DNA from 3 places in the Janthinobacterium sp. TPC_1 genome. Region 1 is predicted to be linked to each of the others. Evidence: predicted binding sites of a transcription regulator. Region 1 holds the regulator's gene; each other region holds the start of a gene.

Region 1 (9,776 bases):
CTGGTCTGCATCGTGGTGCTGCTGTCGGCTGGCCGTCTGGCGCCCGGGCGCATCGCGCACAAATGACGCTGATGATGACGCCCATGCAACTCGACCTCGACCTCCGCGCCACCTTGCGCTCCGGCAAACGCCGCTTCGACATGCACGTGCAATGCACGTCCAGCAGCCAGCGCATCGCCGTGTATGGCCCCTCCGGCGCCGGCAAGAGCATGACCCTGAAAGCCATTGCCGGACTGTTTACACCGGACGCGGGCCATATCCGCCTGAACGGGCGCACGCTGTTCGATTCGGCCGCCGGCATCAACTTGCCGCCGCAGCAGCGCAATGTCGCCTACCTGTTCCAGGATTACGCCCTGTTCCCGCACCTGACGGTGCGCCAGAACGTGGGCTTCGGCCTGAGCCGCGGCTGGTTCAACCCGCGCGCGCGCGAAAAATTGCAGAAGGTCGAGCATTGGCTCGATGCATTCCACTTGCAGGAACTGGCGCACCAGTTCCCCGACGAGTTGTCCGGTGGCCAGCGCCAAAGGGTGGCGCTGGCGAGGGCACTCGTGGCTGAGCCGGCCGCGTTGCTGCTCGACGAGCCGTTTGCCGCCCTCGATCCGGCCCTGCGTGTCAAAATGCGGCTGGAACTGAGCCAGTGGCAGCAGCGCCTGGACGTGCCCATGATCCTGATCACACATGATCCCGAAGATGCGCGCATCCTGGGCGAACATGTGCTTTACTTGCGTGACGGACAAATTGACAGCATGGAAGAAAATAAGGCATTAGGTGAACGCATTGGATAAAGCAGCGGCAACAGAAATCGGCCTGCAAGGCTCGGTATGGATGACGGTGGGCGGAGAAAACCTGGGCGGCGCCGGCAGGGTGGAATTGCTGGGCGCCATCGCCGAGTGCGGCTCCATCACGCAGGCGGCCAAACTCGTCAAGATGAGCTACAAGGCGGCCTGGGATGCCATCGATGCCATGAACAACCTGGCCGGCGAGCCGCTGGTCGAGCGTTTGACGGGCGGCAAGGGCGGCGGCGGCACGCGGCTGACGCCACGGGGACGCCAGCTGGTCGACAATTTCCGCATCATCGAGCGCGAGCATGCCCGCTACCTGCGCCAGCTGGGCAGCCAGGCGGAAGGCATCGCCGACGATCTTTTACTCATACGGAGAATGGCCATGAAAACCACGGCACGCAATCAATTCCTCGGTAAAGTTGCCGAACTGAAACAGGGCGCCGTCAACGACGAAGTCACCTTGGAATTGCCGGGCGGACAGCACATCGTGGCCATCGTCACGCAGGGCAGCAGCGCCAGCCTGGGCCTGGTGCCGGGCGCGGAAGCGTTTGCGCTGATCAAGGCCTCGTCCATCATCCTCGTGGCCGATAGCGCAGGCGCGCGCTTTTCGGCGCGCAATCAATTGACCGGTGTGGTGACGCGCGTGCAGACGGGCGCCGTCAACACGGAAGTGGTGCTGGACTTGCCGCGTGGCGGCACGATTGCCGCCATCATCACGAACCAGAGCAGCACCGACCTGGGCATCGAGATCGGCAGCAATGTGACGGCGATTTTCAAGGCGTCCAGCGTGATTTTGGGCGTACCCGCATAAATTAATCTTTTAGGCGCGACAACCAATCCGCCGCCGCCGCCAGCGCCTGTTCCAGTTCCTGCGCCGTCTGCGCCAGCAGTGCCGGCACCTCGTCCAGGCGGCCCGCGTCGATGGCTTCCTCGGTGGCGAAGGCGGCGCGGATCAGGCGCTTCGTGCCCAGGGTGCCGACGGAGCCGCGCACGCTGTGCAGGATGCGCGCCACGTCGCTGTGGCGGCCCGCCTGCAAGGCCGTTTCGGCGTCGCGCACGGGCGTCATGCCCTTGTTCAACGCATCTTCCACCATGCGCCGCAGCACGCCGCGCCCTTTCGCGTCGCGCCCCATCACGCGCATCAGCGGCGCCATGGAAAAGACCTCCTCATCGGCGACGGGCGCCGGCCCTGCCGCCTGCACTGGCGGGCGCTTGGGCAGGTGGCGCAGGATGACTTCCATCATCTCTTCCACCACGACGGGCTTGGCGATGAAGTCGCTGATGCCGGCCGTCATGCAGCGTTCGCGTTCGGACGCCAGCACGCCGGCCGTCATGGCGATCACGGGCAGGCTCAAGCGCAGTTCCGTGCGGATGATGTGGGTGGCGCTGAAGCCGTCCATGACGGGCATCTGCATGTCCATCAGCACGATGTCGTAGCGCAGCGCCTCCGTGCGCAGCCGTTCCACCGCCTGCAAGCCGTCGCCCACCACGTCGAGGGTGGCGCCCATGTGTTCGAGGATGCCGCGCGCCACGGCCTGGTTCAGATGATTGTCTTCCACCAGCAGGAAATGCACGCCGGCCAGTTCCGTGCCCAGCGGCTGGTGCAGGATGCGCTGCTCGCCGCCGTCGTGCTTGGCAATCAGCGCCTGGTGCAGGGCATCGAACAGGCTCGAGCCCGTAATCGGCTTCATCAGCACCACGTCGGCCTCGGCCGCGCTGGAGATTTCCTCCAGGTGGTTGCGGGCGAAGGCGTTGACCATCACCACGATGGGCTGGCGCTGGCCGGCCGCCGCCTGGCGGATGGCCTTGGCCGTGGCCAGGCCGTCCATCACGGGCATGTGCCAGTCGGCCAGCACCACGTCGTACGGTTGCTGCTGCGCCAGGCGCTCGCGGTACAGCTCGATGGCGGCAAAGCCGGAATCCACTTCGTCGGCCAGCCAGCCCCGCCTCGATCAGCTTGACGATCAGCTCGCGCGTGGTGCGGTTGTCGTCGGCCACCAGCAGGCGCAGCTGGCCCAGGGTGGGCGTGCGCCGCGTTTCGGCCGGCTGCGCCAGCATGTCGAACGGCACGCTGAACCAGAAGCGGCTGCCCTTGCCTTCGCTGCTGGCGACGGCGATGTCGCCGCCCATCATGTGGATCAGCTGCTTGCTGATGGCCAGGCCCAGGCCCGTGCCGCCGAAGCGCCGCGTGATGCTCTGGTCGCCCTGCGAAAACGCGGCGAACAGCTGCTGTTGCTGCAGTTCCGTCATGCCGATGCCCGTGTCGCGCACTTCAAAGCGCAGCCAGGCGCGGCCGTTGTCCTTCTCGGCCAGACTGACGGCCACCACCACTTCGCCTTGCTCCGTGAACTTGATGGCGTTGCCGGCCAGGTTGACGAGGATCTGCTGCAGCCGCTGGGCGTCGCCCACGAGGCGCCGCGGCACGTCGGGCTCGACGGCAATGCCAGTTCCAGCTCCTTTTCGCCCGCATTCATCGTCATCGTCGTGGCCAGCGTGTTCATGACTTCGTCGAGGTCGAATTCGACGGGCGACAATTCCATGCGGCGCGCCTCGATCTTCGAATAATCGAGCACGTCGTTGAGGATGCCCAGCAGCGACTGGCCCGCCACGCGCACCATGGTCAGATACTTGCGCTGTTCCGTATCGAGCTTGGTATTTCCCAGCAGATACACCATGCCCAGCACGGCATTGAGGGGCGTGCGGATTTCATGGCTCATGTTGGCCACGAAATCGCTCTTCGCGCGGTTGGCCGCCTCGGCCCGGTCGCGCTCCTGTTCCAGCTCCGCCGCGCGCGCTTCGAGCTCCTGCTGCAGCCGGTCGCGTTCGCTCATCAGGCCGTTGAAGGCTTCCGTCAGCTGGCCGATCTCGTCGCGCTGCTGCACGGGTACGGGGGTGAAGCGGCTGCCGCTGGTGCGCAGCGCCTGCAGGGTATCGCGCAGGCGCACCAGGGGCGACAGCAGGCGCACGGTAACCCAGCCCAGCACTGCTGCCGCGGCCAGCAGCGAGGCGAGGATGCTCCACAGCACCAGCCGGTACAGCACGCCATCGAACGGTTCGAAGGCGTCGTCGATGGGCAGCGAGGCGGCCAGCAGCCAGTTCACCGATTTCAGGCGCTTGAAGCTGTTGACGGCCGTAATGCCGCGGCTGTTGGTGCTGACCATGCTGCCTTCGCCATCGTCCTTCAGCAGCTGGGTCGTCGTCAGGTTGGCGTTCGGCAGGCGCGGCTGCAGCAAGCGGCTGGTGTCCGGGTGCAGCACGTAGCGCGGCACGGCGCCGCGCGTGAGGATGAAGTAATAGCCGCTCTTGCCGATCTTTTCCGAACGCAAACGGCCCAGCAGGTTGTCCTTGTACAGGCGCAATACGCCGATCACCACGCCGGCCACCTGGCCATCGGCGGCCAGCACGGGCGCCACCATCTGCACGATGGGCATGCCGCTCGATTTGCCCAGCATCGGTTCCGTGATCATGGGCTGGCGCGTGCGCAGGACGGTCTGGAAGTATTCGCGCTCGGCAACATTGATGCCGGCGCGCCCCGCCACTTCCGGCATGTCGGCCACGACGGCGCCATGCGCGTCGAGCACCAGCACGTCGTCGAACAGCACCAGCATCGAGCGGCGCGAATAGTATTGGCGCAACTGGGCGGGCTGGGCGATCAGTTCCGGCGGCTGCTGCCTGGCCGTCAGGGTGACGATCTGCAGCAGCATGGCCAGCTTGTCGTCGAGTTCGGCGGCGGTGCGGGTGATCAGGGACGACTGCTGGCTCAGCAGTACTCGGGTGAAATCGTCGCGCATGTGCTGCACCTGGATCATCGTGACCAGCGCGATCATGGCGATCGAGGTCAGGCTGGTGGCCAGCGCGACTTTTGCTTTGATGCCGAGAGGCTTCATGATTTCCTTTTCAGTACCGGGCGGCACAGGCGGCAGATAATGCTGTCAGGAATTTTCCTATCAATGCCCCAGCTTGGCAAGCGCCACCGCGCAAATTGCCTGCCCCGTACGGCCTTTTGACGATGTTGCCATATAATTAAAGTCGGAACGTCGTTTATTCAGCGAAATTGCGGTGAAATTGGCACACGGCAACCCTGTATGCAGTAAACTTGTTGTTGCATTTTCTAAAAGGTACCGACATGACTGAAGCGCTACTCACTCCAACCTTGCCCACCGTGAACGTGGAGGCGTTGCGTGCGCGATGCTCGACTTGCAGCATGCATCAATTGTGCCTGCCGATGGGCCTCGATGTGGGCGACATGGACAGACTGGACCAGATCATCGGCCGCCGCCGCAAGATCGTGCGCGGCGCCTCGCTGTTCCGCATCGGCGACTCGTTCCAGAACCTGTACGCGATCCGTCTGGGCCACTTCAAGACGTACCAGATCAATCCCGGCGGCGAAGAGCAGGTGACGGGTTTCCAGATGGCCGGCGAACTGCTGGGCATGGACGCCATCAGCGCCGACCGCCACCACTGTAATGCGGTGGCCCTGGAAGATAGTGAAGTGTGTGAAATCCCGTTTTCCAGCCTGGAACAATTGCTGGGCAACATGCCGACCCTGCTGCGCCATTTCCACCGCATGATGAGCCAGGAAATCACGCGCGAGCAAAGCGTGATGCTGTTGCTGGGCAATATGCAGGCGACGCAGCGTTTTGCCGCCTTCATCGTCAACCTGGCGTCGCGCTACGAGGCGCGCGGCTATTCGAGCAGCAAATTCCAGCTGCGCATGTCGCGCGAGGAAATCGGCAACTACCTGGGCCTGACCATCGAGAGCGTCAGCCGCTTATTGTCGAAATTCAAGAAGGAAGGCTGGCTGCGCGTCTCCAACCGCGAGATCGAGATCCTGCAGCCGGCGAAACTGAAGGCCATTACGGCCGGTACGGACGTCTGCAAATAACAGCACCGTCAAAACCTACTGCGCGTCGCGCTTTGCGGCCTGCGATGCTCGCTGTGCTATAGCACAGCTGTGCTTCTCAGCCACAAATCACTGCCGCTCGCTACGGTTTTCCCGGCACTGTACGTTATAGTTCTTCATCCGCATGCAGCGCGATGCTGCGCTGCAACGGCCAGGTCCAGATGCCGGACAGGCGCCACTCGCGCTTATCGTTTTCCACCAGCACCTGCCAGCGGCTGCGTTCGAGCATCGGCAGCGTCACGGAAAAATTGCCGGCCGCATCGGGCTGCACCAGCAGCTTGATATCCTTTTCCGGCAACGTCGCATGCGCCAGGTGCAGCTGCAGCGGACCCTGGTACGCCTTGCCGAAGCTGTGCACGGAACCGCTGAGGCGCGCTGCAGCGACGTCATACGACAGGCTGGTATCCATCGCCAGGTTGCTGGCGGCCGTGTCGCGCTTCAAATCCTGGTTGATGGCCTTGCCCTGCTTGTAATAATCGCCCACCACCAGCGCATCGGGTTGCGTAAACGCAATATAGCCCATGAAACTGCCGACGACCACGGACAGGCCGGGACCGATCATCAGCAGCCATGGCCAGCGGTGCTTGTACCACGGGGCAACGGGAGGTTGCAGTTTCAGACTGTCGGACATGCTATTTCTCCTGTTTAATCAGCCAGTCCCCATGCGGGAACCGGCCTTCCTGCAACTTCGTGGCGGCGGCGAGGGCACCCGGTCCCCGTCCGCCTTTCCTTGTTAACGTGGCACGATGAATACCGCGCTTTCACGCACATGCAGCGACGGGTCGTCCAGCGATTGCAATTCGATCGCAATCTTGTTCGAGCCTTTCTCGCCGACGCCGTGCGGCACGCGCAGGCGGATCGGCCAGCCCAGCGTTTCCGTTGGCTGCAAGGTCACTTCTTCGCGCGTCAGCAAGGTCAGGCCCGGCAAGCCGGATGCGCTGATTTTGAAATGCTGGCTTTGCTCCGAGGTGTTCATGATCTGCAGGCGGTAGACGTTTTCGATCATGCCGTCTTCCACTTCGCGTCCCATCGAACCGCGGTCGCGGATCACGTCCATCTTCAGCGGCGTGCGCAGGGCCAGCGAAGTACACACGGCGATGATGATCAGGGCCAGGATGGAAGTGTAGATCAAGACGCGCGGGCGCATGGCGCGCTGGCGTATCTGCTTCGAATTGAAGTTGTTTTCCATCGCATGGTCGGTACTGTAGCGTACCAGTCCCCGCGGCCGGTCGACCTTGTCCATCACGCTGTTGCAGGCATCGACGCAGGCGGCGCAGCCGATGCATTCATACTGCAGGCCGTTGCGGATATCGATGCCGGTCGGACACACCTGCACGCACAGGGTGCAGTCGATGCAATCGCCGAGCTTGTCGTTGTTGCCGGCCTTCTTGCTCATGGCGCCGCGTGGTTCGCCGCGCTTGGCATCGTAGGTGATGATCAGGGTGTCCTGGTCGAACATGGCGCTCTGGAAGCGCGCGTAGGGGCACATGTATTTGCACACCTGCTCGCGCAGCCAGCCCGCGTTGCCGTAGGTTGCCAGGCTGTAGAACAAGACCCAGAACCACTCCCAGGGACCGAAATTGAGCGTGGTCACCGCGTGCGCCAGTTCCTTGATCGGCGTGAAGTAGCCGACAAAGGTAAAGCCCGTCCACAGGGCGATGGCGCCCCATACCAGGTGCTTGGCCGTCTTCTTGAACGCCTTGCGCAGGGACGGACCCTGCTTGTCGAGGGCCATGCGCGCGCTGCGCGTGCCCTCGATGCGGCGTTCGACCCACAGGAAGATTTCCGTGTATACCGTTTGCGGGCAAGAGAACCCGCACCACACCCGCCCGGCAATGGCCGTGACGAGGAACAACAAATACGCACAGATGATCAGCAGGGCCGCCAGATAGATGAAATCCTGGGGCCACAGCACGACGCCGAAAATGTAGAACTTGCGCGTGGTCAAATCGAACAGCAGGGCTTGCCTGCCATTCCAGGTCAACCACGGCAAGCCGTAGAACGCGAGCTGGGTAAGCCATACGCATACCCATCGCCAGGTAGCGTAGCGTCCTTTGGCCTCGCGAGGGTAGATTTGCTCGCGGGCCGCATACATCTTGATGACTTGAGGTTCCATTACATCATTTCACGGGCGTCTGGGGATTCGACAGGCTCCAGACATACGCCGACAGCACGTGTACCTTGGATTCGCCGAGGAAATCGCTGAAGGCCGGCATGGTGTTGGAGCGACCCTTGCGCACGGTTTCCATGATGGTATCGGCGCTGCCGCCGTACAGCCAGATCTTGTCCGTCAGGTTAGGCGAACCGAGCATCTGGTTGCCCTTCGCATCGGCGCCGTGACAGGCCATGCAGGCGCCGAACTTGGCCTTGCCCAGCACGGATTTGACGGGATCCGAGGTGGAACCGGACAGGCTCAGCACGTAATGGGCCACGTTCTCGACATCCTTTTCGGAACCGAGCGCGGCGCCCATCGGCGGCATTTGCCCATTACGGCCGTGCATGATGGTGGTCTTGATGATGTCGGGATCGCCGCCATACAGCCAGTCCTTGTCCGTCAGGTTGGGGAAGCCCTTGTTGCCGCGCGCATCCGAACCGTGGCATTGCGCGCAGTAGGTCAGGAACAAACGCTGGCCGATGGCTTGCGCCTGCGGATCGGCGGCCACCGTCTTCAAGTCCTGGCTCAGGTACTTGTTGAACAGGGGACCGTAGTCGGCTTCCGCCTTTTTCAGCTCTTCCTCGTACTGGCCCGTGGATTTCCAGCCCAGGCTGCCGGCGTAGTTGCCCAGGCCCGGATACAGGAACAGGTAGGCCAGCGCGAAGACGATGGTGATGTAGAACAACCACATCCACCAGCGCGGCATCGGCGTATTGAGTTCCTTCAAGTCCTCGTCCCACACGTGGCCCGTGGTGCCGTCGGCGGGGGCGCCGGCGGCCACTTTCACTTTCGACTGCGAGTACAGCAGCACGCCGCAGCCGATGATGCCCAGCAGGGACAGCACGATGACGTAGATATTCCAGAAGCCATTGGTAAAGTCAGCCATGGTTATGCTCCTTCGCCAGGTTCATCTCGGCCTCGGCCGGATAGTCGAGCGCGTCGTCGGCGAACGGCAGGCGCGCCGCCGCGTCGAAGTCGCCATTGCTGCGGCTGAACGTCCACCACAGGATGCCCACGAACGTCGTAAAGGAAACCACCGTCATGACGCTGCTGGCGCTGTCAAACAGGTTTTCGATTGCCATGCTAATTCCTTGTTTTGATTAATGTACCGAGGCCCTGCAGATAGGCGACCAGGGCGTCTTCTTCCGTCTTGTCCTGCAGCTGCGCGGGGCCGGCGGCGATCTCTTCATCGCTGTACGGCTGGCCCAGGCGTTTCAGGGCGCGCATCTTCGGCATGATGTCGTCAGGCACCAGCTTGGTCTTCGCCAGCCAGGGGTAGGCCGGCATGTTCGACTCGGGCACCACGTCGCGCGGGTTGTTCAAGTGCGTGCGGTGCCATTCATCGCTGTAGCGGGCGCCCACGCGGGCCAGATCGGGCCCCGTGCGCTTGGAACCCCACTGGAACGGACGGTCGTAGACGAACTCGCCGGCGACCGAATAGTGGCCGTAGCGTTCCGTTTCCGCGCGCAGCGGGCGCACCATCTGCGAGTGGCAGTTGTAGCAGCCTTCGCGCACGTAGATGTCGCGGCCCGCCAGGCGCAGCGGCGAGTACGGCTTCAGGCCGGCGACCGGCTCCGTCGTGCTCTTCTGGAAGAACAGGGGAACGATCTCGACGGCGCCGCCGATGCTGATCACCACCGTGACCAGGGCGATCAGCAGCCAGGGGTTTCTCTCAATCCATGCATGTGAAAATTTCATTTGCTTATGCTCCTATCAGGCGTGCGCCGCGTTCAGTTCTGGAATGCGGGCGACGGGGAGTTTGCTGCCGCGCAAGGTCATCCAGGTGTTGTAGCCCATGATGCACATACCCGACAGGTACAGCAGGCCACCGGCCACGCGCACCACGTAGTACGGATACGTTGCTTTCACGCTCTCGACAAAGGTGTAGGTCAGGGTGCCGTCCGGATTGACCGCACGCCACATCAGGCCCTGCATC
Region 2 (9,776 bases), 830 kb from region 1:
GTTCTATCTGGGGCGACAACCTATCCTTGACCGCAATCAAGCCCTGTTCGGCTATGAGTTGCTATTCCGCAACGCTCCGGTCGGCCCCGCCAACATTACCAGCGACCTGTCCGCCACGGCTTCCGTGATCGCCCACGCTTCCCAGCTGGGCATGGAAAAGGTCATCGGCGACGCGCTCGGTTTCGTCAACGTCGATGCCGACGTGATCATGAGCGACATCTTCGTCTTCCTGCCGCGTGAAAAAGTCGTGCTGGAAATCGTCGAATCGATGCCCGTCACGCCGGAAGTGCGCGCGCGCATCAGCGAACTGGTGGGCCACGGCTTCACTTTCGCGCTGGAAAACGTGGTGTCGGATACGGCGCAAGTGCAGGAATTGTTGCCGTTGGTGCAATATGTCAAGATGGACATGAGCAAGGTCGACCCGAAAGTGCTGGCAGCGCTGGCGCCCCGTTTCAAGCAGGAAAACAAGAAACTGGTGGCGGAAAAGGTCGAGACGCGCGAAGAATTCAAGTCGGGCCTGGACCTGGGCTTCGATTACTTCCAGGGGTATTACTTTGCCAAGCCCGCCATCATGACGGGCAAGAAATTGTCGCCATCGCAACTGGCCGTCATGGAGCTGATGACCCTGGTCACCTCCGACGCCGACAACATGGATATCGAGCGCGCCATCAAGCGCGACGTCTCGCTGGCCCTGAACCTTTTGCGTTTGGTCAATACGCCGGCCGTGGGCGCGCGCCAGCGCATCGATTCGCGCTGAGCCAGGCCGTGACCGTGCTGGGCCGCCGCCAATTGCAGCGCTGGCTGCAAATCATGCTGTACGCGGAGCCAAGCAAGCGCGGCCATAGCATGACGCCGCTGCTGATGCTGGCTACCACGCGCGGCCGCTTGCTCGAATTGCTCGCGCATAAGCTGCGCCCGAACCACGCCCATGCGGCCGATATCGCCTTTACGGTCGGCATCATGTCCCTGATGGATACCCTGTTCGGCGTGCCGATGTCGGAAATCCTCAGCCAGATCGAAGTGATCGACGAAGTGGCCGAAGCGCTGCTGTCGCGCGAGGGCTTCTACGGCGACCTGCTGCGCCTGGCCGAATGCATCGAGCGCATCGAAGACATGGAAGGCGAGATCGTGCCGACCCTGCGCGACCTGGCCATGTCGCCGGACGACCTGGTGGAGCTGGAAATGGCCGCCTACGAATGGAGCGATAACGTAGTCCGCTACGCTCTGTAGTTGGCACCTGACCAAACCTGCTGCGCGTCGGCATAGGCGGCTTGCGATGCTCACCGTACTAGAGTACGGCTCCGCTTCTCGGCCACCTCTTCCTTCCGCTCGCTACGGTTTTGTCAGGTGCTGAGACGTCGCGTATCTGCGGTGCTGTTCGTATTTTAAAAAGCCCTGCACGGCTTAGCCGTGGCAGGGCTTTTTTGCGCCGCTACGCGGCGGCGCCGGGCCAGTGCTTGTGCAGCTCGGGGTCGGTGCGCAGTTCCCACAGGGCCAGCACGACGACGGCGATGCCGACGATCAGCTCGTTCCACATGACGACGCGCTGATCGGCCAGCCGCAGGACCCATGGCGAGGCGGCGACCCAGACACCTACCAGCAGGTTGACGACGACGGCCCAAAAATAGGTCTTGTACAGGTCGAAGGCAGCCAGCACGGCGATTACCAGGCCCGAGACCAGGGCGTTGATCATCTGCGGCGAGCCTTCGGGATAGGAAAACGCCCAGGGCGAGACGACCAGCCACAGGCCCAGCAGCAGGATCACTTGATCTTGCCAGCGTTTCAGTTTGAAATTGGTTGCCATATTACCTCCTTAGCCAGTTAGGGAACGGGCCGGAGCGGGCATGCAGCATGCCGACCGGCATACTGCGTTAGTGCGCTGCGGCGCGCGATAAGTTCCGCGCGCCTTGTGCTTATCATGACAGGTTGGGCGCCAGCCAGCGTTCCACATCCTCGACCTTGGCGCCGCGGCGCTTGGCCATGTCTTCCACCTGGTCCATGCCGATCTTGCCGACGACGAAGTATTTCGACTCCGGATGGGCGAAATAGAAGCCGGAGACGGCCGCGCCGGGGAACATGGCATACGATTCCGTCAGCTGCATGCCGATTTCCTCGGCCTGCATGACCTCGAACATCTCTTTCTTGACCGTATGCTCGGGGCAGGCCGGGTAGCCGGGCGCGGGACGGATGCCGACATATTTCTCGGCGATCATGTCGTCGTTGCTCAAGTGCTCATCGGGCACGTAGCCCCACAAATCCTTGCGCACGCGCTCGTGCAGGTATTCGGCAAACGCCTCGGCCAGGCGGTCCGCCAGCGATTTCAGCATGATGGACGAGTAATCGTCGTGCGCGTCTTCGAAGCGCTTTTCATACTTTTCGATGCCCAGGCCGGACGTCACGGCAAACATGCCGATGTAATCCTTCACGCCAGATTCCTTCGGGGCAATGAAATCGGCCAGGCACTGGTTCGGCCGCTGCACGCCGTCGACCACGGGTTTTACGCCCTGCTGGCGCATGCCGTAATACGTGAACGCCACGCTACTGCGCGTATCGTCCGTGTACACCTCGATATCGTCGTCATTGACGCTGTTCGCCGGCAGCAGGGAGACGACGCCATTGGCCGTCAGCCAGCGTCCGTCGATGAGTTTTTTCAGCAAGGCCTGGCCTTCCGCGTACACCTTGGTGGCCGCGTCGCCCACCACTTCATCCGTCAGGATGGCGGGGAAGGGGCCCGCCAGGTCCCAGGTCTGGAAGAACGGGCCCCAGTCGATATAGTTGGCCAGGGTGGCCAGGTCGACATTTTTAAACACGCGGCGGCCGATGAACTTCGGTTTCACGGGCTTGCAGGCGCCATCGAAGGGCACGACCATCTTGTTGGCGCGCGCCTGCGCCAGCGGCAATATGGGCAGGGCCTTCTTGTTGGCGTGCTGCTCGCGGATGCGTGCATAGTCGAGTTCGATGTCTTCCACGTACTTGTCGCGCTGTTCCGGCGTCAGCAGCGATTGCGCCACGGACACGGAACGAGACGCGTCCGGCACGTAGATGACGGGACCTTCATAGTTGTGCGCGATTTTCACGGCCGTGTGGGCGCGGCTGGTGGTGGCGCCGCCGATCAGCAGGGGAATCTTGAGCATGCGGAAGTGTTCGTCGCGCTGCATTTCCTTGGCGACATACGCCATTTCTTCCAGCGACGGCGTGATCAGGCCCGACAGACCGATGATGTCGGCGTTTTCCACCTTGGCACGCGCGAGGATTTCCGAGCACGGCACCATCACGCCCATGTTCACCACTTCGAAGTTGTTGCATTGCAGAACGACGGTGACGATATTCTTGCCGATGTCATGCACGTCGCCTTTCACGGTCGCCATGATGATCTTGCCCTTCGGCTTGGCGACGATGCCCGTGCGTTTTTCTTCCAGCAGCTTTTCTTCCTCGATGAATGGAATCAGATGGGCCACGGCCTGCTTCATCACGCGCGCCGACTTCACCACTTGCGGCAGGAACATCTTGCCTTGGCCAAACAGGTCGCCGACCACGTCCATGCCGGCCATCAGCGGGCCCTCGATCACGTGGATGGGGCGCCCGCCATTGTGCAGCAGTTCCTGGCGTGCTTCTTCCGTGTCTTCCACGATGAATTGCGTGATGCCGTGCACCAGCGCGTGCGACAGGCGCTCCTGCACCGTGCCTTCGCGCCACGCCAGGGTTTGCGCCTCGGCCTTGCCGCCCGCCTTCAGCGTGCCGGCAAATTCGATCATGCGCTCGGTCGAGTCTTCGCGGCGGTTCAGCACCACGTCTTCCACGCGCTCGCGCAGTTCCGGGTCCAGGTTGTCGTACACGCCCACCATGCCGGCGTTGACGATGCCCATGGTCATGCCGGCCTTGATGGCGTGGTACAGGAAGACGGTATGGATGGCTTCGCGGGCGGGATCGTTGCCGCGGAAACTGAACGACACGTTCGACACGCCGCCCGAAATCTTCGCGTACGGCAAGTTTTCCTTGATCCAGCGCGTGGCGTTGATGAAGTCGACGGCGTAGTTGTTGTGCTCTTCGATGCCGGTGGCTACGGCAAAAATGTTCGGATCGAAAATGATGTCTTCCGGCGGGAAGTCCAGGGCATCGATCAATAAATGGTAGGCGCGGGCGCAAATCTCGATCTTGCGCTCGAAGGTGTCGGCTTGCCCTTTTTCATCGAAAGCCATGACGATCACGGCCGCGCCATAGCGGCGGCACAGTTTCGCCTGGCGCAGGATTCTTCTTCGCCTTCCTTCATGGAAATCGAGTTGACGATAGCCTTGCCCTGCACGCATTTCAAGCCCGCTTCGATGACCGACCATTTCGACGAGTCGACCATGATGGGCACGCGCGAAATATCGGGTTCCGAGGCGATCAGGTTCAAAAAGCGCGTCATGGCGGCCAGCGAGTCGAGCATCGCTTCATCCATGTTGATGTCGATCACTTGCGCGCCGTTTTCTACTTGCTGGCGGGCAACGGACAAGGCTTCGTCGTATTGCTCGTTGAGAATCATGCGCGCGAACGCCTTCGAGCCCGTGACGTTGGTGCGCTCGCCCACGTTGACGAACAGCGACTCGTCATTGACGACGAACGGTTCCAGGCCCGCCAGGCGCAAGTCGTGCGACAGGGCCGGCACGGTGCGCGGCGTATTTTTCGACAGCAACTCGCCGATGGCGGCGATGTGCTCGGGCGTGGTGCCGCAGCAGCCGCCCGCCATGTTCAAGAAGCCCGCGTCGGCAAATTCGCGCAGCAGGGCGGACGTATCGGCCGGCAATTCGTCGAAGCCCGTGTCGCTCATGGGGTTGGGCAAGCCCGCGTTCGGGTAGATGCAAACAAACGTGTCGGCGATCTTGGCCAGCTCTTCCGCGTACGGACGCATCAGGGCGGCGCCCAGCGCGCAGTTCAGGCCGATGGTCAGCGGTTTCGCGTGGCGCACGGAATTCCAGAAGGCGGGCACGGTCTGGCCCGACAAGATGCGCCCCGAGGCGTCCGTGACGGTGCCGGAAATCATCAAAGGCAGGCGCACGACGCCAGGGTTTTGCTCGTAGTACAGGTCGATGGCGAACAGGGCCGCCTTGCAGTTGAGGGTATCGAAAATGGTTTCCACCAGCAGCACATCGGCGCCGCCTTCCACCAGGCCCTGCGTCTGCTGCAGGTAGGCGGCCACCAGCTGGTCGAAGGTGACGTTGCGCGCGGCCGGGTCGTTCACGTCGGGCGAGATCGATGCCGTCTTCGGCGTCGGTCCCGGTCCCAGGGCGCCGGCGACGAAGCGCGGCTTGTCCGGGGTGGAATACTTGTCGCAGGCGGCGCGTGCCAGTTTTGCCGCTTGCACGTTCATTTCATAGGCCAGGTGGGCCATGTGGTAATCGTCTTGCGCGATCGTCGTGGCGCCGAAGGTATTCGTTTCGATCAGGTCGGCGCCAGCCGCCAGGTAGCGCTCGTGGATTTCCTGGATGATGTGCGGCTGCGTCAGGGTCAGCAGCTCATTGTTGCCTTTGACAAACAGTTCGCGCGCCCCGCTGTCGGCCGGCGCGGCGAAATCGATGAAGCGGCCGGCGGGGCCGCCACGGTAGGCTTCTTCGTCGAGCTTGTATTGCTGGATGATCGTGCCCATGGCGCCGTCGAGGATCATGATCCGCTGCGCCAGGATGGCGCGCAAGGTGGCTTCGGTCGGGGACATGGCGGGGATCACGGTATCGTTCATTTCATGCTTTCAATAGGCAAACGGGCGGCGGCGCGGCGACAAGACTTTACAAGGCGGTTGCGGGCCAGCAGGATCAGCTGACGGAGAGTTGCCGGCCGGGTAGGGCAGGCAGAAGGTGGCAATCGCCTGATTTCACCGGGTCTAAAATTATACGGCATCAGGCTGCTTTGGTTTTAAGCAAAAGCGGCCGTTCGCCCCACGGCAGGCCTTCTTGCAACACATCGCCTTGCGCCACGCCTGCTTCTGAAAATGACATTCCTGAAAATCTTACTCAAAACGTTAATTCTTCCAGCAAAGTTGCCGGGAAGATATGGCGTCTAGGCTGTGGAAAAATTTCCACATTATTTACGCCATGTCAGCATCTTTTTAATGAATCGAATGGCAATAGCTGCAAAGGAAAGTAATTTTGATTTCAGCCAATACAGAGTGAAGGGAATAATGCCCAGAATAAAGTTTGCCAAGCAGATATTTTAATTATTATCAAAACCAATTGAATCAAAAGCATTAATAGTTGTCTTTAGGAATCGAATTAACCCATAATATTGGTTCTTCGAAATTAAATTCTCACCAAAAGTCACCAATATGTCACATTTATTCCGTGTCCTCCCCGGCACCGCGCTGCACCAACATGGTTGCCAGCCATGAGAAACCATTTGCTAGTTGCATTGTTTGTCATGCTGGGCCTGTCCGCCTGCGGCGGCGGTGGCGGTGGTGGTGGCGACACGGTGGTGGCGACCACCTCGGGCACTCCCGCCCTGATTCCTGCCGTGACGAGCGTTTCGGCGGCGAATGTTGCCGTCGGCGGCAGTCTGGTGGTCACGGGCACGAATCTGAGCCGCGTGACGGCCTTCCAGCTGGGCGGCGTGACGCTTGCCACCAGCGCCGCCAGCGACACCAGCGTGACCCTGGCCATGCCGGGCGCGCCCGTGACGGGCGCCTTGAGTCTGGTCAGCGCCAGCGGCACGGCGGCCACCAGCTATAACGTCAATGTGTACCTGCCCTTGAGCGTGGGCAGTGTCGCGCCATTGACAGGCGGCGTCGGTTCCAGCGTGACGATCGCGGGCGGCGGCATGGGCGCCGTGACGGCGGTACAGTTCGGCAATGGCGCGGCGGCGGCGCCGCAAAGCCAGACGGCCAGCAGCGTGACCGTGGTGGTGCCTGCGGGCGCAGCGACAGGCGCGCTGACGGTGCGCGGGCCGTACAACGATGTGGCCAGCAGCGACCCGTACACGGTCCTGGCCAGCGTGGCGGTGACGTCGATCACGTCGGCCGTCAATGGCGCGACCTTGTCGGTGACGGTGCAGGGCAGCAATCTCGACCAGGTCAGCTCGGCGACGGTAGGCAATACGCCGGCCGTCATCGTCAGCGCCAGTGCCAGCCAGCTGCTGCTGTCTGCGCCAGCCTCGGCAACGGGTAACGTGATGCTGTCGGCCGCTGCGCGCATCGCCGTGAATGCGGGCACGGTGTCGACCTTTACCCTGGGCAACATTGAATTTGCGCAGGTCATGAATCTGAACGCCAGCAATATGGCCTTGCGCTTTGACGCGCAGCAAGCCGGCCGCCGTGCGCGTGTCCGTGCTGGCCGCGCAAGCAGGCCTGGCCAGCCCGGCAGTGACCTTGAATGCGACCGCCGCCAATGGCAGCAACCTGGGCAGCATCACGATGACGGGGCCGGCGCTCTTGCCGACGGCGAAAAGCGATTACAGTTTCAACGGCAATTTCAGTGCCGTCCTGCCTGCTGGCTGGATCTTGCCCGGCGTGCGCGTGCGCGTGACGGCCGTCGGCAATGACGGCGTGCAAGTGAGTCAGGAAGCGGCGCCCGTGGTGGCCAGCCTGGCCAGAATCCGTTTGGTACTCGTGCCCCTGAGCACCGATGATGGCGTGGCGCAACTGCCTGACGCCGAGGTGATCCGTGCTGCGTTGCTGCGCGTGTATCCGTATGCGACGGAAAACATCAGCATCACGACGCGTGCGGCCCTGAGCATTCCGGGCAGCAGCACGGCCGACAGCTGGTGGAGCGATGCCCTGGGCAAACTGGAAAGCAAGCGCGCGCTGGAAGACAGCGGCGCCTATTATTATGGTTTCGTGCCGAGAATGTCCGCCACCCGCGCCGCCGGCCTGGCCTATATCAACCAGCGCAGCAGCGGCAACGACTTCACGTCGGCCATCGGCCTGGATGCGCGGTTCAACAGCATCGCATCGGTCGATCCCTTCGGTAACCAATGGCCTGAATGGCTGACCACGCTCGTGCATGAGCTGGGCCACAACCACTCGCTGCAGCACGTTGCCTGCGGCGGCCCGGCCGGCGCCGCCGTCGACTACCCGTATGCGGATGGCAATCTGGGCCCGCAGCCTCTGTATAACAGCGACTATGCGGGCAGCATTGGCCAGCTGAGCAAGGCAGTGTATGGCGGCACGCCGATGAAGGATGTGATGAGCTATTGCAGCGGCGCCTGGTTCTCCGACTACAGCTATGCGCGGGTGCAGCAATTCCTGGACAAACGCAGCACGCAGATCACGGGCAGCAATGTGCTGGCCGCCAGCATGTCCGTGGCCGAGAATGGCTACCTGACCATTTCCGGCCGCATCACGCCGGCCGGCGTGGCCTTGCGCCCGGCCGTTGCCTCGTCCGCGCGCATCGGTGCGGCGGCCAGCGGCAGCGGCCAGGCATATACCCTGCGCGTGCTGACAGCGTCGGGACAGACTATCGACTTGCCTTTTGATGGCGTCTCCGTGGCTGACCATGGCGGCAACGCCATGAGCCATTTCCGCGTCAGCTTTGCCAATCCGGGCGACATCAGCGACGTGCAAGTATTGTCAAAAGGTAAGGCTTTAGCCAAGCTGGAGCGCCCGGCGCGCCGCAGCAGGGCCGCCGCCAACGATGCCACGTTCGATGCGATACAAAGCGGCGGCAAGCTGGCGCTGGCCTGGAATGCCGATGCGGAACCATACGCCGCCGTGCTGCACGTGGCCGCCGATGGCCGCAAGACGGTGGTCGCCAGTGACTTGACGGGTGGCAAAGCCAGCGTCGACGTCAGCGCCTTGCCGGCCGGCGGCCGTTTCGAGGTCAGCCTGTCGTCGTCCGTCGGCGCACGCCTGATGAAGGTGCAGCGCCGCTAAGCCAGCGGGCTGGATGTAAAAAGGGCTTGCCGCGGCAAGCCCTTTTTTTATGGCGCCAGGTTCTTAAACGAAACGCTTGCCTTCGAGCGGGAAGCCCTTGATGAACTCGGCTGCGGGCAAGCGCTTGCCGCCCGGTTTTTGCAGTTCCGTCAGGCGCAGCGAGCCATTGCCGCAAGCGACGACGATGCCGTGCTGGGCGTCGGCCGCCAGCACCTGGCCCGGCGCTTCCTTGCTGTCCGCTTCGAGCACGTCGGCGGCCCAGATCTTGACGGTCACGCCATCGACCTGGCCGCAGGCGCCGGGAAACGGATTGAAGGCGCGGATTTTCAGGCCCAGTTCCAGCGCCGGCTGGCTGAAATCGAGCGCCGCCTCGTCCTTGGCGATCTTTGCCGCATAGGTCACGCCCGCTTCCGGCTGCGGCACGGCTTCCAGCGGCTGCTGCTGCATCTTGCGCAGGGTCTCGACGATCATCTTGCCGCCCAGTCTGGCCAGCTTGTCGTGCAGGGTGGCGGTGGAGTCGCCCGCCTCGATGGGGACGCGTTCGATGGCCAGCATGGGGCCCGTATCGAGGCCTTCTTCCATCTGCATGATGGTCACGCCCGTTTCATCGTCACCCGCCTCGATGGCGCGGTGAATCGGTGCCGCACCGCGCCAGCGCGGCAGCAATGAACCGTGGATATTGATACAGGGTTTGATGTCGAGCGTGCTGCGCGGCAAGATCAAGCCGTACGCCGCCACCACCATCACGTCGTAATCCGTGGCCAGCAGGCGTTCGTGGGCCGCCTTTGCCTCGGCGGCGCGCTGCGGGTCCTTGCTGTCCATGCGCAGCGACAAGGGCTGCAGTACCTCGATGCCGTGCTGCAATGCATATTGCTTGACGGCCGAGGCGTGCATCTGCATGCCGCGTCCGGCTGGGCGGTCTGGCTGGGTCAGCACCAGC
Region 3 (9,776 bases), 840 kb from region 1:
GTTCGGGAATTCGATGTCGGCCTTGTCGATCTCGTCGATCAAGAGCACCACCGGCTCGGGTGCCGTGAATGCCTGCCACAGCACGCCCTTGACGATGTAGTTCTGGATGTCGCGCACGCGCTCGTCGCCCAGCTGCGAATCGCGCAGCCGCGACACGGCGTCGTATTCGTACAGGCCCTGCTGCGCCTTGGTGGTCGATTTGATATGCCATTGCATCAGCGGCATGTTCAGCGCGGCGGCCACTTCTTCGGCCAGCATGGTCTTGCCCGTGCCCGGCTCACCCTTGATCAGCAGAGGGCGTTGCAGGGTCAGCGCCGCATTCACGGCCAGTTTCAGGTCGGCGGTGGCGACATAGCTGTCGGAACCTTCGAAGCGTTGGCCTTGCTGGGGGGCTGTGCTTGCATGAGCGGTCTGCCAAAGTAGGGAAATGGTGAGTATAAACAGAACTGTGGCGCAGCGTCACGCGGACGGCCTGTGCCTGCCTGCCTACAATGCGGGTTTTATAGGTGGACTTGCAAGAATATCTTGGCTAGAATCGGCAAGCAGCAGATTAATTGTCAACCTTAATTGTCAACACATAAAATCAATAAAAACCAGCTCTGGCGTTTCTCCGATTACCTTTGTTCACATTGCCACTATGAAAAAAATATTTGCACTTCTCGTGCTTGCCGGCATAGCAAATGCCGTCACAGCGGCTGACATTGTAGGAAACGCCAAGGCAGCCCCTGCCAAGGTGGAAATGTGTATCGGCTGCCACGGCATCCCCGGTTACAAGGCGACCTTCCCCGAAGTGTTCCAGGTGCCGATGATCGGCGGCCAGCCGGCAAAATATATCGAGAATGCGCTGCAAGCCTACAAGAAGGGCGACCGCAAGCACCCCAGCATGAAGGGCATCGCCAGCAGCCTGTCCGACCAGGATATCGCCGATGTCGCCGCGTATTATGCGCAACAAGCCAAGCCGAACTGAGGACCAGCCAGATGACAAAATTACTCGCCGCCCTCGTTTGCGCCACCGTCTCGTTTTCCGCCAGCGCCGCCGGCAATATCAACACGGGCAAGGCCCTGGCCGAAAAATACAGCTGCGCCACCTGCCACGGCAAGGATTACGGTTCGCCCATCGACCCGTCCTACCCGAAACTGGCAGGCCAGCACAAGGATTACCTGGAACACGCCTTGACGGCGTATAAACGGGGCGACAAGGCCAATGGCCGCAACAACGCCATCATGACGGGCCAGGTGAAACCGCTGAGCAACCAGGACATCAAGGATCTGGCCGCTTACCTGCACAGCCTGCCGACCACACTGGTGACCCACCGCTGAGTTTTAGCGCCGGATTGATTGGTTGTTCTGACACCTGACAAAACCGTAGCGAGCGGAAGTGAGAGGCGGCCGAGACGCGGAACTGTGCTGAAGCACAGTGAGCATCGTAGGTTGCCTATACCGACGCGCAGTAGGTTTGGTTAGGTGTTCTTCAGTCCGACCCGGCGCGCCAGCTTGTGCAAATTGCTGGCGTCGAGCCCCAGTTGCCGCGCCGCGGCGGCCCAGTTATCCTGATGCAACGCCAGCGCTTGCCGGATGGCCTGGCGCTGGCTCGCTTCCACGATCTGATGCATGGATAGCAGCGGCGCCGCCGACGTGCCGCACGCGGCCGGCGCCGGCAGCAGCGCGTCCGTGCCGGCCGGCGCTTCCAGCGCATCGAGGTCGAGCATATCCGTTTCCAGGGTCACGATGTCCTTGCGGTCCGCGCCGCGGATCACCGCTTTCAGCGCGGCCCGGCTGATCACATGTTCCAGTTCGCGCACATTGCCCGGCCAGCGGTAGTGGCACAGGGCGTTTTCCGCCGCGGCGGACAGGCGCAGGCTGCGCAAGCCCAGGCGCGCGCGGTTCAGTTCCAGGAAACCACCGGCCAGCAGCAGCACGTCATTGCCCCGCTCGCGCAGCGGCGGAATCGGCACGGGATACACGGATAAACGGTGGTACAGATCGGCGCGGAACGAGCCGTCGCGCACATGTTCGCGCAGGCTGCGGTTGGTGGCGGCGATCACGCGCACGTTGACCCGGCGCGGCCGGTCCGCGCCCAGGCGCTGGATTTCGCCATTTTGCAAGGTGCGCAGCAGCTTGGCCTGTATCGACAGCGGCAATTCCCCCACTTCATCGAGAAACAGGGTGCCCCCTTCGGCCGCCTCGAAGCGCCCGGGCCGGTCGCTGACGGCGCCGGAAAACGCGCCCCGTACATGGCCGAACAATTCGCTCTCGGCCAGCGATTCCGGCAAGGCCGCGCAATTGACGTGGATCAATGGCTTGCCAGCGCGACGCGATAGCCGATGCAGGCGGTGCGCGCACAATTCCTTGCCCACGCCCGTCTCTCCCAGCAGCAGCACTGGCAGCTCGGAATCGGCGACCACCTGCAATTCGTGCAGCAAGTGTGTGATGGCGCTGCTCTGGCCGACGAAATCGTGTTCCTCGCGCGGCGCCTGCGCATCGGCCAGCATGGCGCCGCCCGACAGGCGCAGGGCGCGGATTTCCGTCTCCAGGCGGGTCACGCGCACGGCCGCCTCGATGGCGCAGGCCAGTTCGCCCAGGTCGCGCTGCGCTTGCGTATCGAAGGTGCCCACCTGTAGCGCGTCGAGCGTGATCACGCCCCAGCGTTCGCCTTCCAGGTCCAGCGCCATGCCCATGCAGTCGTGCACGGGCAGCGGTTCGCCGGCCCGCTCGGCGATCAGGCCGTCGTAGGGATCGGGCAGGGAGCTGTCGTGATGGAAGCACAGCACGCCGCGCCGCTGCAGGATGGCGGCCAGGCGCGGATGGCCGGCGACGGCGAAGCGGCGTCCCAGCGCGTCGCTGGCCAGGCCGGCCATCGCCACGGGGCGCAGGTGCTCGCCATCGAGCTTGAGCAAGGCCACGGCCTCGCAGCCGAAGTGCGCGCGCAGGCTGCCGACCAGGCGCTGCAGGCGCACGGCCACGGGCAGGTCGGCGACCAGGTCGGTGAGCAGCAGCAGGTGGGTGGCGGTGGTGGTCATAAGTACCATGCAGGGTACAACGGACCACGCTTGAAAAGGGTCATACCGACCCTGCATTTTTCAAATCATTGATTTAAAACAAGTTTTTCCTGGCACACGGTTTGCCTAGGTAAGGGTGCCAAACCGGCATACAAGACCAAGGAAAGCCTGATGAAAACGACTCCCTCCCTCCGCGCCATTGCCGCCGCCGTCTGTGTCCTGGCCATGCCCCTGTCCGTGCAAGCCCAGGCGAGCCTGCCGGCCAGCGCCGCCGCCACTGCGGCCAAAGCCGCGCCTGCGACGCTCAAGCGCTATGAGCTGCAAACCAATATCGTCGACGGCAAGATGGTCTTCATCGACGCCAAGGGCCAGGTCAACCCCGTGCTGCTGGCGGCCAAGGTGGGCGACACGGTCGAACTGGTGCTGAAAAGCGGCGAAGGCGCCGAGCACGACCTGCTGATCCCGGAACTGAACGTGGCATCAAACAAGTTCAGCGCCAACAGCGGCAGCACCACCGTGCGCTTCAAGGTCACGCGCACCGGCACGTTCACCTATTACTGCTCGATTCCCGGCCACCGCCAGATCGGCATGGAAGGCAAGCTGGAAGTCGCCGGCACCTCGCTGGCCGAAGCCGGGGCACCGAAGACGGCTGGCGCCGGCAGCGCAGCGGGCGAATCGAGCCAGGCCGCCGCGCTGGCCCTGTACACGCCCGCGCCGTCGCCGATGCGCGGCCCCGATCCATCGGCCGTCAGCGTGGCCGCCAATCCGGCGCAGGTGCCTTCCGCCATCGGCGTGCGCGCGCCGCAAACCCTGAAATACCGCATGGAGACGGTGGAATTGCCGGGCAAGCTCGATGACGGCACCAGCTTTACCTACTGGACCTTCAACAACCGGCAAGTGCCCGGCCCGATGCTGCGCGCCAAGGTGGGCGACACGGTGGAACTGACCCTGTTCAACGCCAAGGACAGCAAGATGATCCACTCGATCGACCTGCACGCGGTGACGGGCGGCCATGGCGGCGGACAGCACACGCAGGTGGCGCCGGGGCAGGAAAAGACGATCACCTTCAAGGCGCTCAATCCGGGCCTGTTCGTTTACCACTGCGCCACGCCGCTGGTGCCGCAGCATATCGCGGCCGGCATGTACGGCATGATCCTGGTCGAACCGGAAGGCGGCCTGTCGAAAGTGGACCGCGAGTATTACGTGATGCAGGGCGAGATGTACACGGGCCGTCCGCACGGCGCCCCCGTGCATCAGGAACCGAACCTGGAAAAAATGGCCAATGAACTGCCCGACTACTACGTCTTCAATGGCGAAGTGGGCGCCCTGAGCAAGACGCACAAATTGCAGGCGAAAGTCGGCGAGACCGTACGCATCTATTTCGGCGTGGGCGGCCCGAACAAGATTTCGTCATTCCACATCATCGGCGAGATCTTCGACAAGGTGTACAGCGAAGGCTCGATCAGCAGCCCGAAAAACGACGTGCAAACCACGCTGGTGGCGCCGGGCGGCGCGACCATCGTCGAACTCAAGGTACAGCACCCTGGCAGCTATCTGCTGGTCGACCATGCGCTGTCGCGCGCCGGCAAGGGCGCCGTGGGCGTGCTGGAAGTGACTGGCGAAGCCGTGCCCGGCGTCTACCACGCGGGCGCCGTCCAATAAAACAACCCCCATTCATCATCAAGGAACTGCTATGGAAATGATCGAACAATCCCTGGGCCAGCTGGCCCGCCGCATCCCTGGCGCCACGCGCCTGTTCGATGCGCACCGCCTGGATTTCTGCTGCGGCGGCAACAAGACCCTGCGCGCCGCCGCCGAAGCGGCCGGCGTGGACACGGCGCCCATCGTCAAGGAACTGGAAGTGCTGGCCGGACGGATTGACGCCAGCGGCGCGCGTGACTGGCAGGACGCCCCGGCCACCGAGCTGGTGGAACACATCCTGGCGCGCTACCACGCCGTGCACCGCGAGCAGCTGCCCGAGCTGATACGCCTGGCGCGCAAGGTCGAGCAGGTGCATGGCGACCGCGCCGACTGTCCGCACGGGCTGGCGGAACACCTGTCGGCCATGGCGCAGGAACTGGAAAGCCATATGCGCAAGGAGGAAGACGTGCTGTTCCCCATGATCGTGCGCGGCCAGGGTCCACGCGCCGGCGCGCCCATCAACGTGATGCGCATGGAGCACGACGACCATGGTGTGGCCTTGCGCGCGATGGAGGCGATGACGAACGATATCACCGCACCTGGCGGCGCCTGCACCACCTGGCGCGCGCTGTACACGGGCTTGCGCACCTTCCGCGAAGACCTGATGGCGCACATCCATACTGAAAACAATATCCTGTTCGAGCGCTTTGCGCCGGCCGTGGTGCACTGACAAAGGAAAGACCCATGGGTCCCTACAAAAAACTCTGGTTCACCCTGATCGGTGTGCTGATCGTGACGTTTTCGCTGCTCGGCTACTACGGCACGGAAGTGTATCGCCAGGCGCCGCCGATTCCCGCGCAAGTGCTGGCGCAGGATGGCCGGCAGCTGTTCGACCGCGAGGGCATCCTCGACGGCCAGACGGCCTGGCAATCCGTCGGCGGCATGCAGCTGGGCTCCATCTGGGGCCACGGCGCCTATCAGGCGCCCGACTGGACGGCCGACTGGCTGCACCGCGAACTGACGGCCTGGCTGGAACTGGTCGCGCAAGAGCAGCATGGCAAGGCCTACGCGGCGCTCGACGGCCCCGCGCAGGCGGCGCTGCGCGAAGCGCTCAAGCTGGAATACCGCGGCAACCGGGTCGATGAGGCGCAAGTGCTGCGCCTGTCGGCGCGCCGCGTGCAAGCGATCGCCAACACGGCGCACTATTACGACCAGCTGTTCTCCGACGCGCCTGCACTGCACGCCAGCCGCGAGCATTTCGCCATGAAGGAAAACACCTTGCCCAGCGCCGAGCGGCGTGCGCAGATGACGCAGTTCTTCTTCTGGACGGCGTGGGCCGCCGCCACCGAGCGCCCTGGCCAGAAAGTGACCTATACGAACAACTGGCCGCACGAACCGCTGATCGGCAACCAGCCCAGCGGCGAAAACCTGGTCTGGTCGGTCGCCAGCGTGGTGGTGCTGCTGGCCGGCGTGGGCTTCCTCGTCTGGGGCTGGGCCTTCTTGCGCGACCATGACGAAGCGCTGCCGGCCGCCGGTCCGCGCGACCCGCTCACCACTTTCGCGCTGACGCCTTCGCAGCGGGGACTGGGCAAATACCTGTTCCTGGTGGTGGCGCTGTTCATCTTCCAGGTCTTCATCGGCGGCTTCACGGCGCACTACACGGTGGAAGGGCAGCAGTTCTACGGCATCGACGTGTCGCGCTGGTTCCCGTATGCGCTCACGCGCACCTGGCATATCCAGGCCGCGCTGTTCTGGATCGCCACGGGCTTCCTGGCCGCCGGCCTGTTCCTCGCCCCCTTGATCAATGGCGGCAAGGACCCGAAGTGGCAGCGCCTCGGCGTCGACGTGCTGTTCTGGGCGCTGGTCGCGGTCGTCGTCGGCTCATTTATCGGCAATTACCTTGCGATTGCACAAGTCATGCCGCCCGAATGGAATTTCTGGCTCGGTCATCAGGGTTATGAATATGTGGACCTGGGACGTTTGTGGCAAATCGGCAAATTCATTGGCATCCTGCTGTGGCTCGTGCTGATGCTGCGCGGCGTTGTGCCCGCCCTGCGCCAGCCGGGGGGCGACAAGAACCTGCTGGCGCTGCTGACCGCGTCCGTGGGGGCCATCGGGCTGTTCTATGGCGCCGGCCTGTTCTACGGCGAACGCACGCATTTATCGGTGATGGAGTACTGGCGCTGGTGGGTGGTGCACCTGTGGGTGGAGGGCTTCTTTGAAGTCTTCGCCACCACGGCGCTGGCCTTCATCTTCTCGACCCTGGGTCTGGTATCGGTGCGCATGGCCACGACGGCCAGCCTGGCGTCGGCCTCGCTGTTCATGCTGGGCGGGATTCCCGGCACGTTTCACCACCTGTACTTTGCCGGCACCACCACGCCCGTGATGGCCATTGGCGCGAGCTTCAGCGCGCTGGAAGTGGTGCCGCTGATCGTGCTGGGGCATGAAGCGTGGGAAAACTGGCGCCTGAAGGAACGCGCGCCGTGGATGGAAAACCTGCGCTGGCCCCTGATGTGCTTTGTCGCCGTCGCCTTCTGGAACATGCTGGGCGCGGGCGTGCTGGGCTTCATGATCAATCCGCCCGTGGCCTTGTACTACATCCAGGGCCTGAACACGACTCCCGTGCATGCGCATGCGGCGCTGTTCGGCGTGTACGGCTTCCTGGCGCTGGGCTTTACCTTGCTGGTGCTGCGCTATCTGCGGCCCGACTACGGCTTCAGCCCTGCCTTGATGAAGACGGCGTTCTGGGGCTTGAACGGGGGGCTGGCGCTGATGATCTTTACCAGCCTGTTGCCGATTGGCATCATCCAGTTCCACGCCAGCGTGACGGAAGGCCTGTGGTATGCGCGCAGCGAAGGCTTCATGCAGCAGCCTTTGTTGCAGAACCTGCGCTGGATACGCACCTTCGGCGACGTGGTCTTCATCGTCGGCGCCGTCGCCATGGCATTGCAGGTGGTGCTGGGATTGATGGGCAAGGCGCCGAAGGCAGCAGTACTGCAGCCTTCAGCGGTGTAGCCCGGTTAACGCCTGCGGACGCAGTCGATATACGCGTCCGTATCGGGCGGCAAGCCCGAGCGCTGTGAAGCCCAGATCATCTGGCCCAGGCATTCCATCACTTCGTGCTGGGCCGCATGGGCCGAATCGAGGCGCTGGGTCAGTTGCTGGACGGCCGGGCGGATGCCGCGCGGCTGGTCCACCTGTACCTGCTCCGTGATCGACAGATGCATGGACAGGTGCAGGAAGGGATTGGCCTGGCCCCCTTCGACGGAGTAATCGCGCGCCAGCGCCGCTTCGACATCGGAGAGCTCGTTTTCATACTCGGGGTGTTCGAGGATCCAGTCGAGCGCGATGGCTTCCATCGGCGTGAGGATTTCATGGGCGCGGTGCTTGCGCAAGGTGTCGCAAAAGAAGCGGCGCACGTCGTCGGAAGAGGGGTTGAACATGGCTGAAGGACTATGGCTAAAGGGCAGCCGGCATTGTACCGCGTACATCAAGCAAGGGCATCGAGGATGCCCTTTTTGCCGTCTGGCGGCCGCGGGCATGACCCGAAAGTCACCGCAATTTAATACCCTGCAGTAAGTATTATCCACTACCGCCACGGCCCGGCGGCAGCAAATAACGGTGATAAAATCGCCGCTCTTGATATTTGCACTGGACACGATGGCGATTTTGTTGCCATTCCGTGCTTCCATTGCCCGCACCTTTGCCACCAGATCTCGCTCCTGGCTTATCCCGGAGCGCGGCAGCATGCATGCTATCACCATCGACCTTGACCTGTCCGGCCGCCCTGGCGTTCCGGCTGGCTGGCTGTTTTTCATTCAACACAGCGATGGTGCCGCCACGGTGGCGCGCAAGAATCATCCTTCAGTATCCAAAAATGGAGTTACGAATGCGTAAATCGCTATTACTTTTGATGTCGTGCCTGATCCTGGCGGCATGTAACAAGACCCCTCCGGCCTCGTCCGAAAAACCGGTCGACGTGCTGCTGATCGGCGCCGGAACCATGAGCGCCACCCTGGGCAGCATGCTCAAGGAACTCGATCCCTCGCTGACGATGGAAATGGTCGAGCGCCTCGATTCCGTGGCGGCCGAAAGCTCGGACGCGATGAACAATGCAGGCACGGGCCACTCGGCGTTTGCCGAACTGAACTACACACCGGAAGCGGCCGATGGCAGCATCGAGACCAAGAAAGCCGTTGCCATCAACGAGCAATTCGAAATTTCCAAGCAATTCTGGGCTTATCAGGTAGCTAATAAGCATCTGGGCGCGCCGCAGACCTTCATCAACAACGTGCCGCACATGGCCTTTGTCTGGGGTGACGACAATATTGCCTTTTTGAAGAAGCGCTATGCTGCGCTGCAAAAGGAAAACTTGTTCAAAGGCATGCTGTTCTCGGAAGACCAGGCGCAGATCGAGCAATGGGCGCCGCTGGTCATGCAAGGCCGCGACAAGGGCCAGAAAGTGGCCGCGACGCGCATGGAAATCGGTACCGACGTCAATTTCGGCAACCTCACGCGCGGCCTCGTGAAATACCTGACGGACAGCCACGGCATGGTCCTGCACCTGCGCCACCAGGTGGAAGATATCCAGCGCGGCGCCGACGGCGTATGGAACGTGACGGTGAAAGACCTGGCTGCCGGCAAGGAAAAAACCATGCGCGCCAAGTTCGTCTTCATCGGCGCCGGCGGCGGTTCGCTGCCGCTGCTGGAAAAATCGGGCATTCCTGAAGCCAAGGGCTACGGCGGCGTGCCGGGGGCGGCCAATGGCTGGTGACCACCAATCCGGAACTGGTGGCGGCGCATGCGGCCAAGGTCTACGGCAAGGCGTCCGTCGGTTCGCCGCCGATGTCCGTGCCGCATCTGGACACGCGCATCATCGATGGCAAGAAAGCCCTGCTGTTTGGTCCGTTTGCCACCTTCTCGACCAAGTTCCTGAAAAACGGCTCGTGGATCGACTTGCCTGCCTCGATCGGCACGGGCAATGTGAAACCGATGCTGCAAGCCGGTTACGACAATATTCCACTGACGAAATACCTGGTGGAACAGGTCATGAACACGCCGGAAGACCGCTTGAAGACCCTGCGCGAATACTTGCCGAACGCCAAGATGGAAGACTGGACCCTGCAAAACGCCGGC

Evidence for each region. Region 1 encodes FNR, which switches genes on or off when oxygen is low (the NO sensors DNR and NnrR bind a similar motif). Its sites were predicted from a motif close to TTGATNNNNATCAA; they were not measured.
Region 2: the regulator FNR is predicted to act here: its motif matches at 6,187-6,200, upstream of ACQVLG_RS11650 (IPT/TIG domain-containing protein).
Region 3: the regulator FNR is predicted to act here: its motif matches at 3,089-3,102, upstream of nirK (copper-containing nitrite reductase).

What each region holds. Positions count from the first base shown of each region.
Region 1 covers NZ_CP195157.1:1,541,499-1,551,274, reverse strand. The annotation lists gene modB (molybdate ABC transporter permease subunit) at 1-66, shown strand, start outside; gene ACQVLG_RS07535 (sulfate/molybdate ABC transporter ATP-binding protein) at 84-785, shown strand; gene ACQVLG_RS07530 (TOBE domain-containing protein) at 769-1,593, shown strand; gene ACQVLG_RS07525 (response regulator) at 1,595-2,707, opposite strand; partial or broken gene ACQVLG_RS07520 (ATP-binding protein) at 2,901-3,137, opposite strand; gene ACQVLG_RS07515 (cache domain-containing protein) at 3,029-4,669, opposite strand; gene fnr (fumarate/nitrate reduction transcriptional regulator Fnr) at 4,909-5,667, shown strand; gene ACQVLG_RS07505 (FixH family protein) at 5,792-6,316, opposite strand; gene ccoG (cytochrome c oxidase accessory protein CcoG) at 6,419-7,801, opposite strand; gene ccoP (cytochrome-c oxidase, cbb3-type subunit III) at 7,806-8,726, opposite strand; gene ACQVLG_RS07490 (cbb3-type cytochrome oxidase subunit 3) at 8,719-8,922, opposite strand; gene ccoO (cytochrome-c oxidase, cbb3-type subunit II) at 8,924-9,538, opposite strand; partial or broken gene ccoN (cytochrome-c oxidase, cbb3-type subunit I) at 9,554-9,776, opposite strand, start outside.
Region 2 covers NZ_CP195157.1:2,369,327-2,379,102, forward strand. The annotation lists partial or broken gene ACQVLG_RS11635 (EAL and HDOD domain-containing protein) at 1-1,230, shown strand, start outside; gene ACQVLG_RS11640 (SPW repeat protein) at 1,433-1,804, opposite strand; partial or broken gene metH (methionine synthase) at 1,917-5,692, opposite strand; gene ACQVLG_RS11650 (IPT/TIG domain-containing protein) at 6,370-7,506, shown strand; gene fmt (methionyl-tRNA formyltransferase) at 8,900-9,776, opposite strand, start outside.
Region 3 covers NZ_CP195157.1:698,707-708,482, reverse strand. The annotation lists gene ACQVLG_RS03485 (AAA family ATPase) at 1-429, opposite strand, end outside; gene ACQVLG_RS03480 (c-type cytochrome) at 638-967, shown strand; gene ACQVLG_RS03475 (c-type cytochrome) at 979-1,320, shown strand; gene norR (nitric oxide reductase transcriptional regulator NorR) at 1,461-3,020, opposite strand; gene nirK (copper-containing nitrite reductase) at 3,171-4,661, shown strand; gene ytfE (iron-sulfur cluster repair protein YtfE) at 4,693-5,370, shown strand; gene ACQVLG_RS03455 (nitric-oxide reductase large subunit) at 5,385-7,655, shown strand; gene ACQVLG_RS03450 (DUF1841 family protein) at 7,661-8,083, opposite strand; gene ACQVLG_RS03445 (hypothetical protein) at 8,262-8,537, shown strand; partial or broken gene mqo (malate dehydrogenase (quinone)) at 8,530-9,776, shown strand, end outside.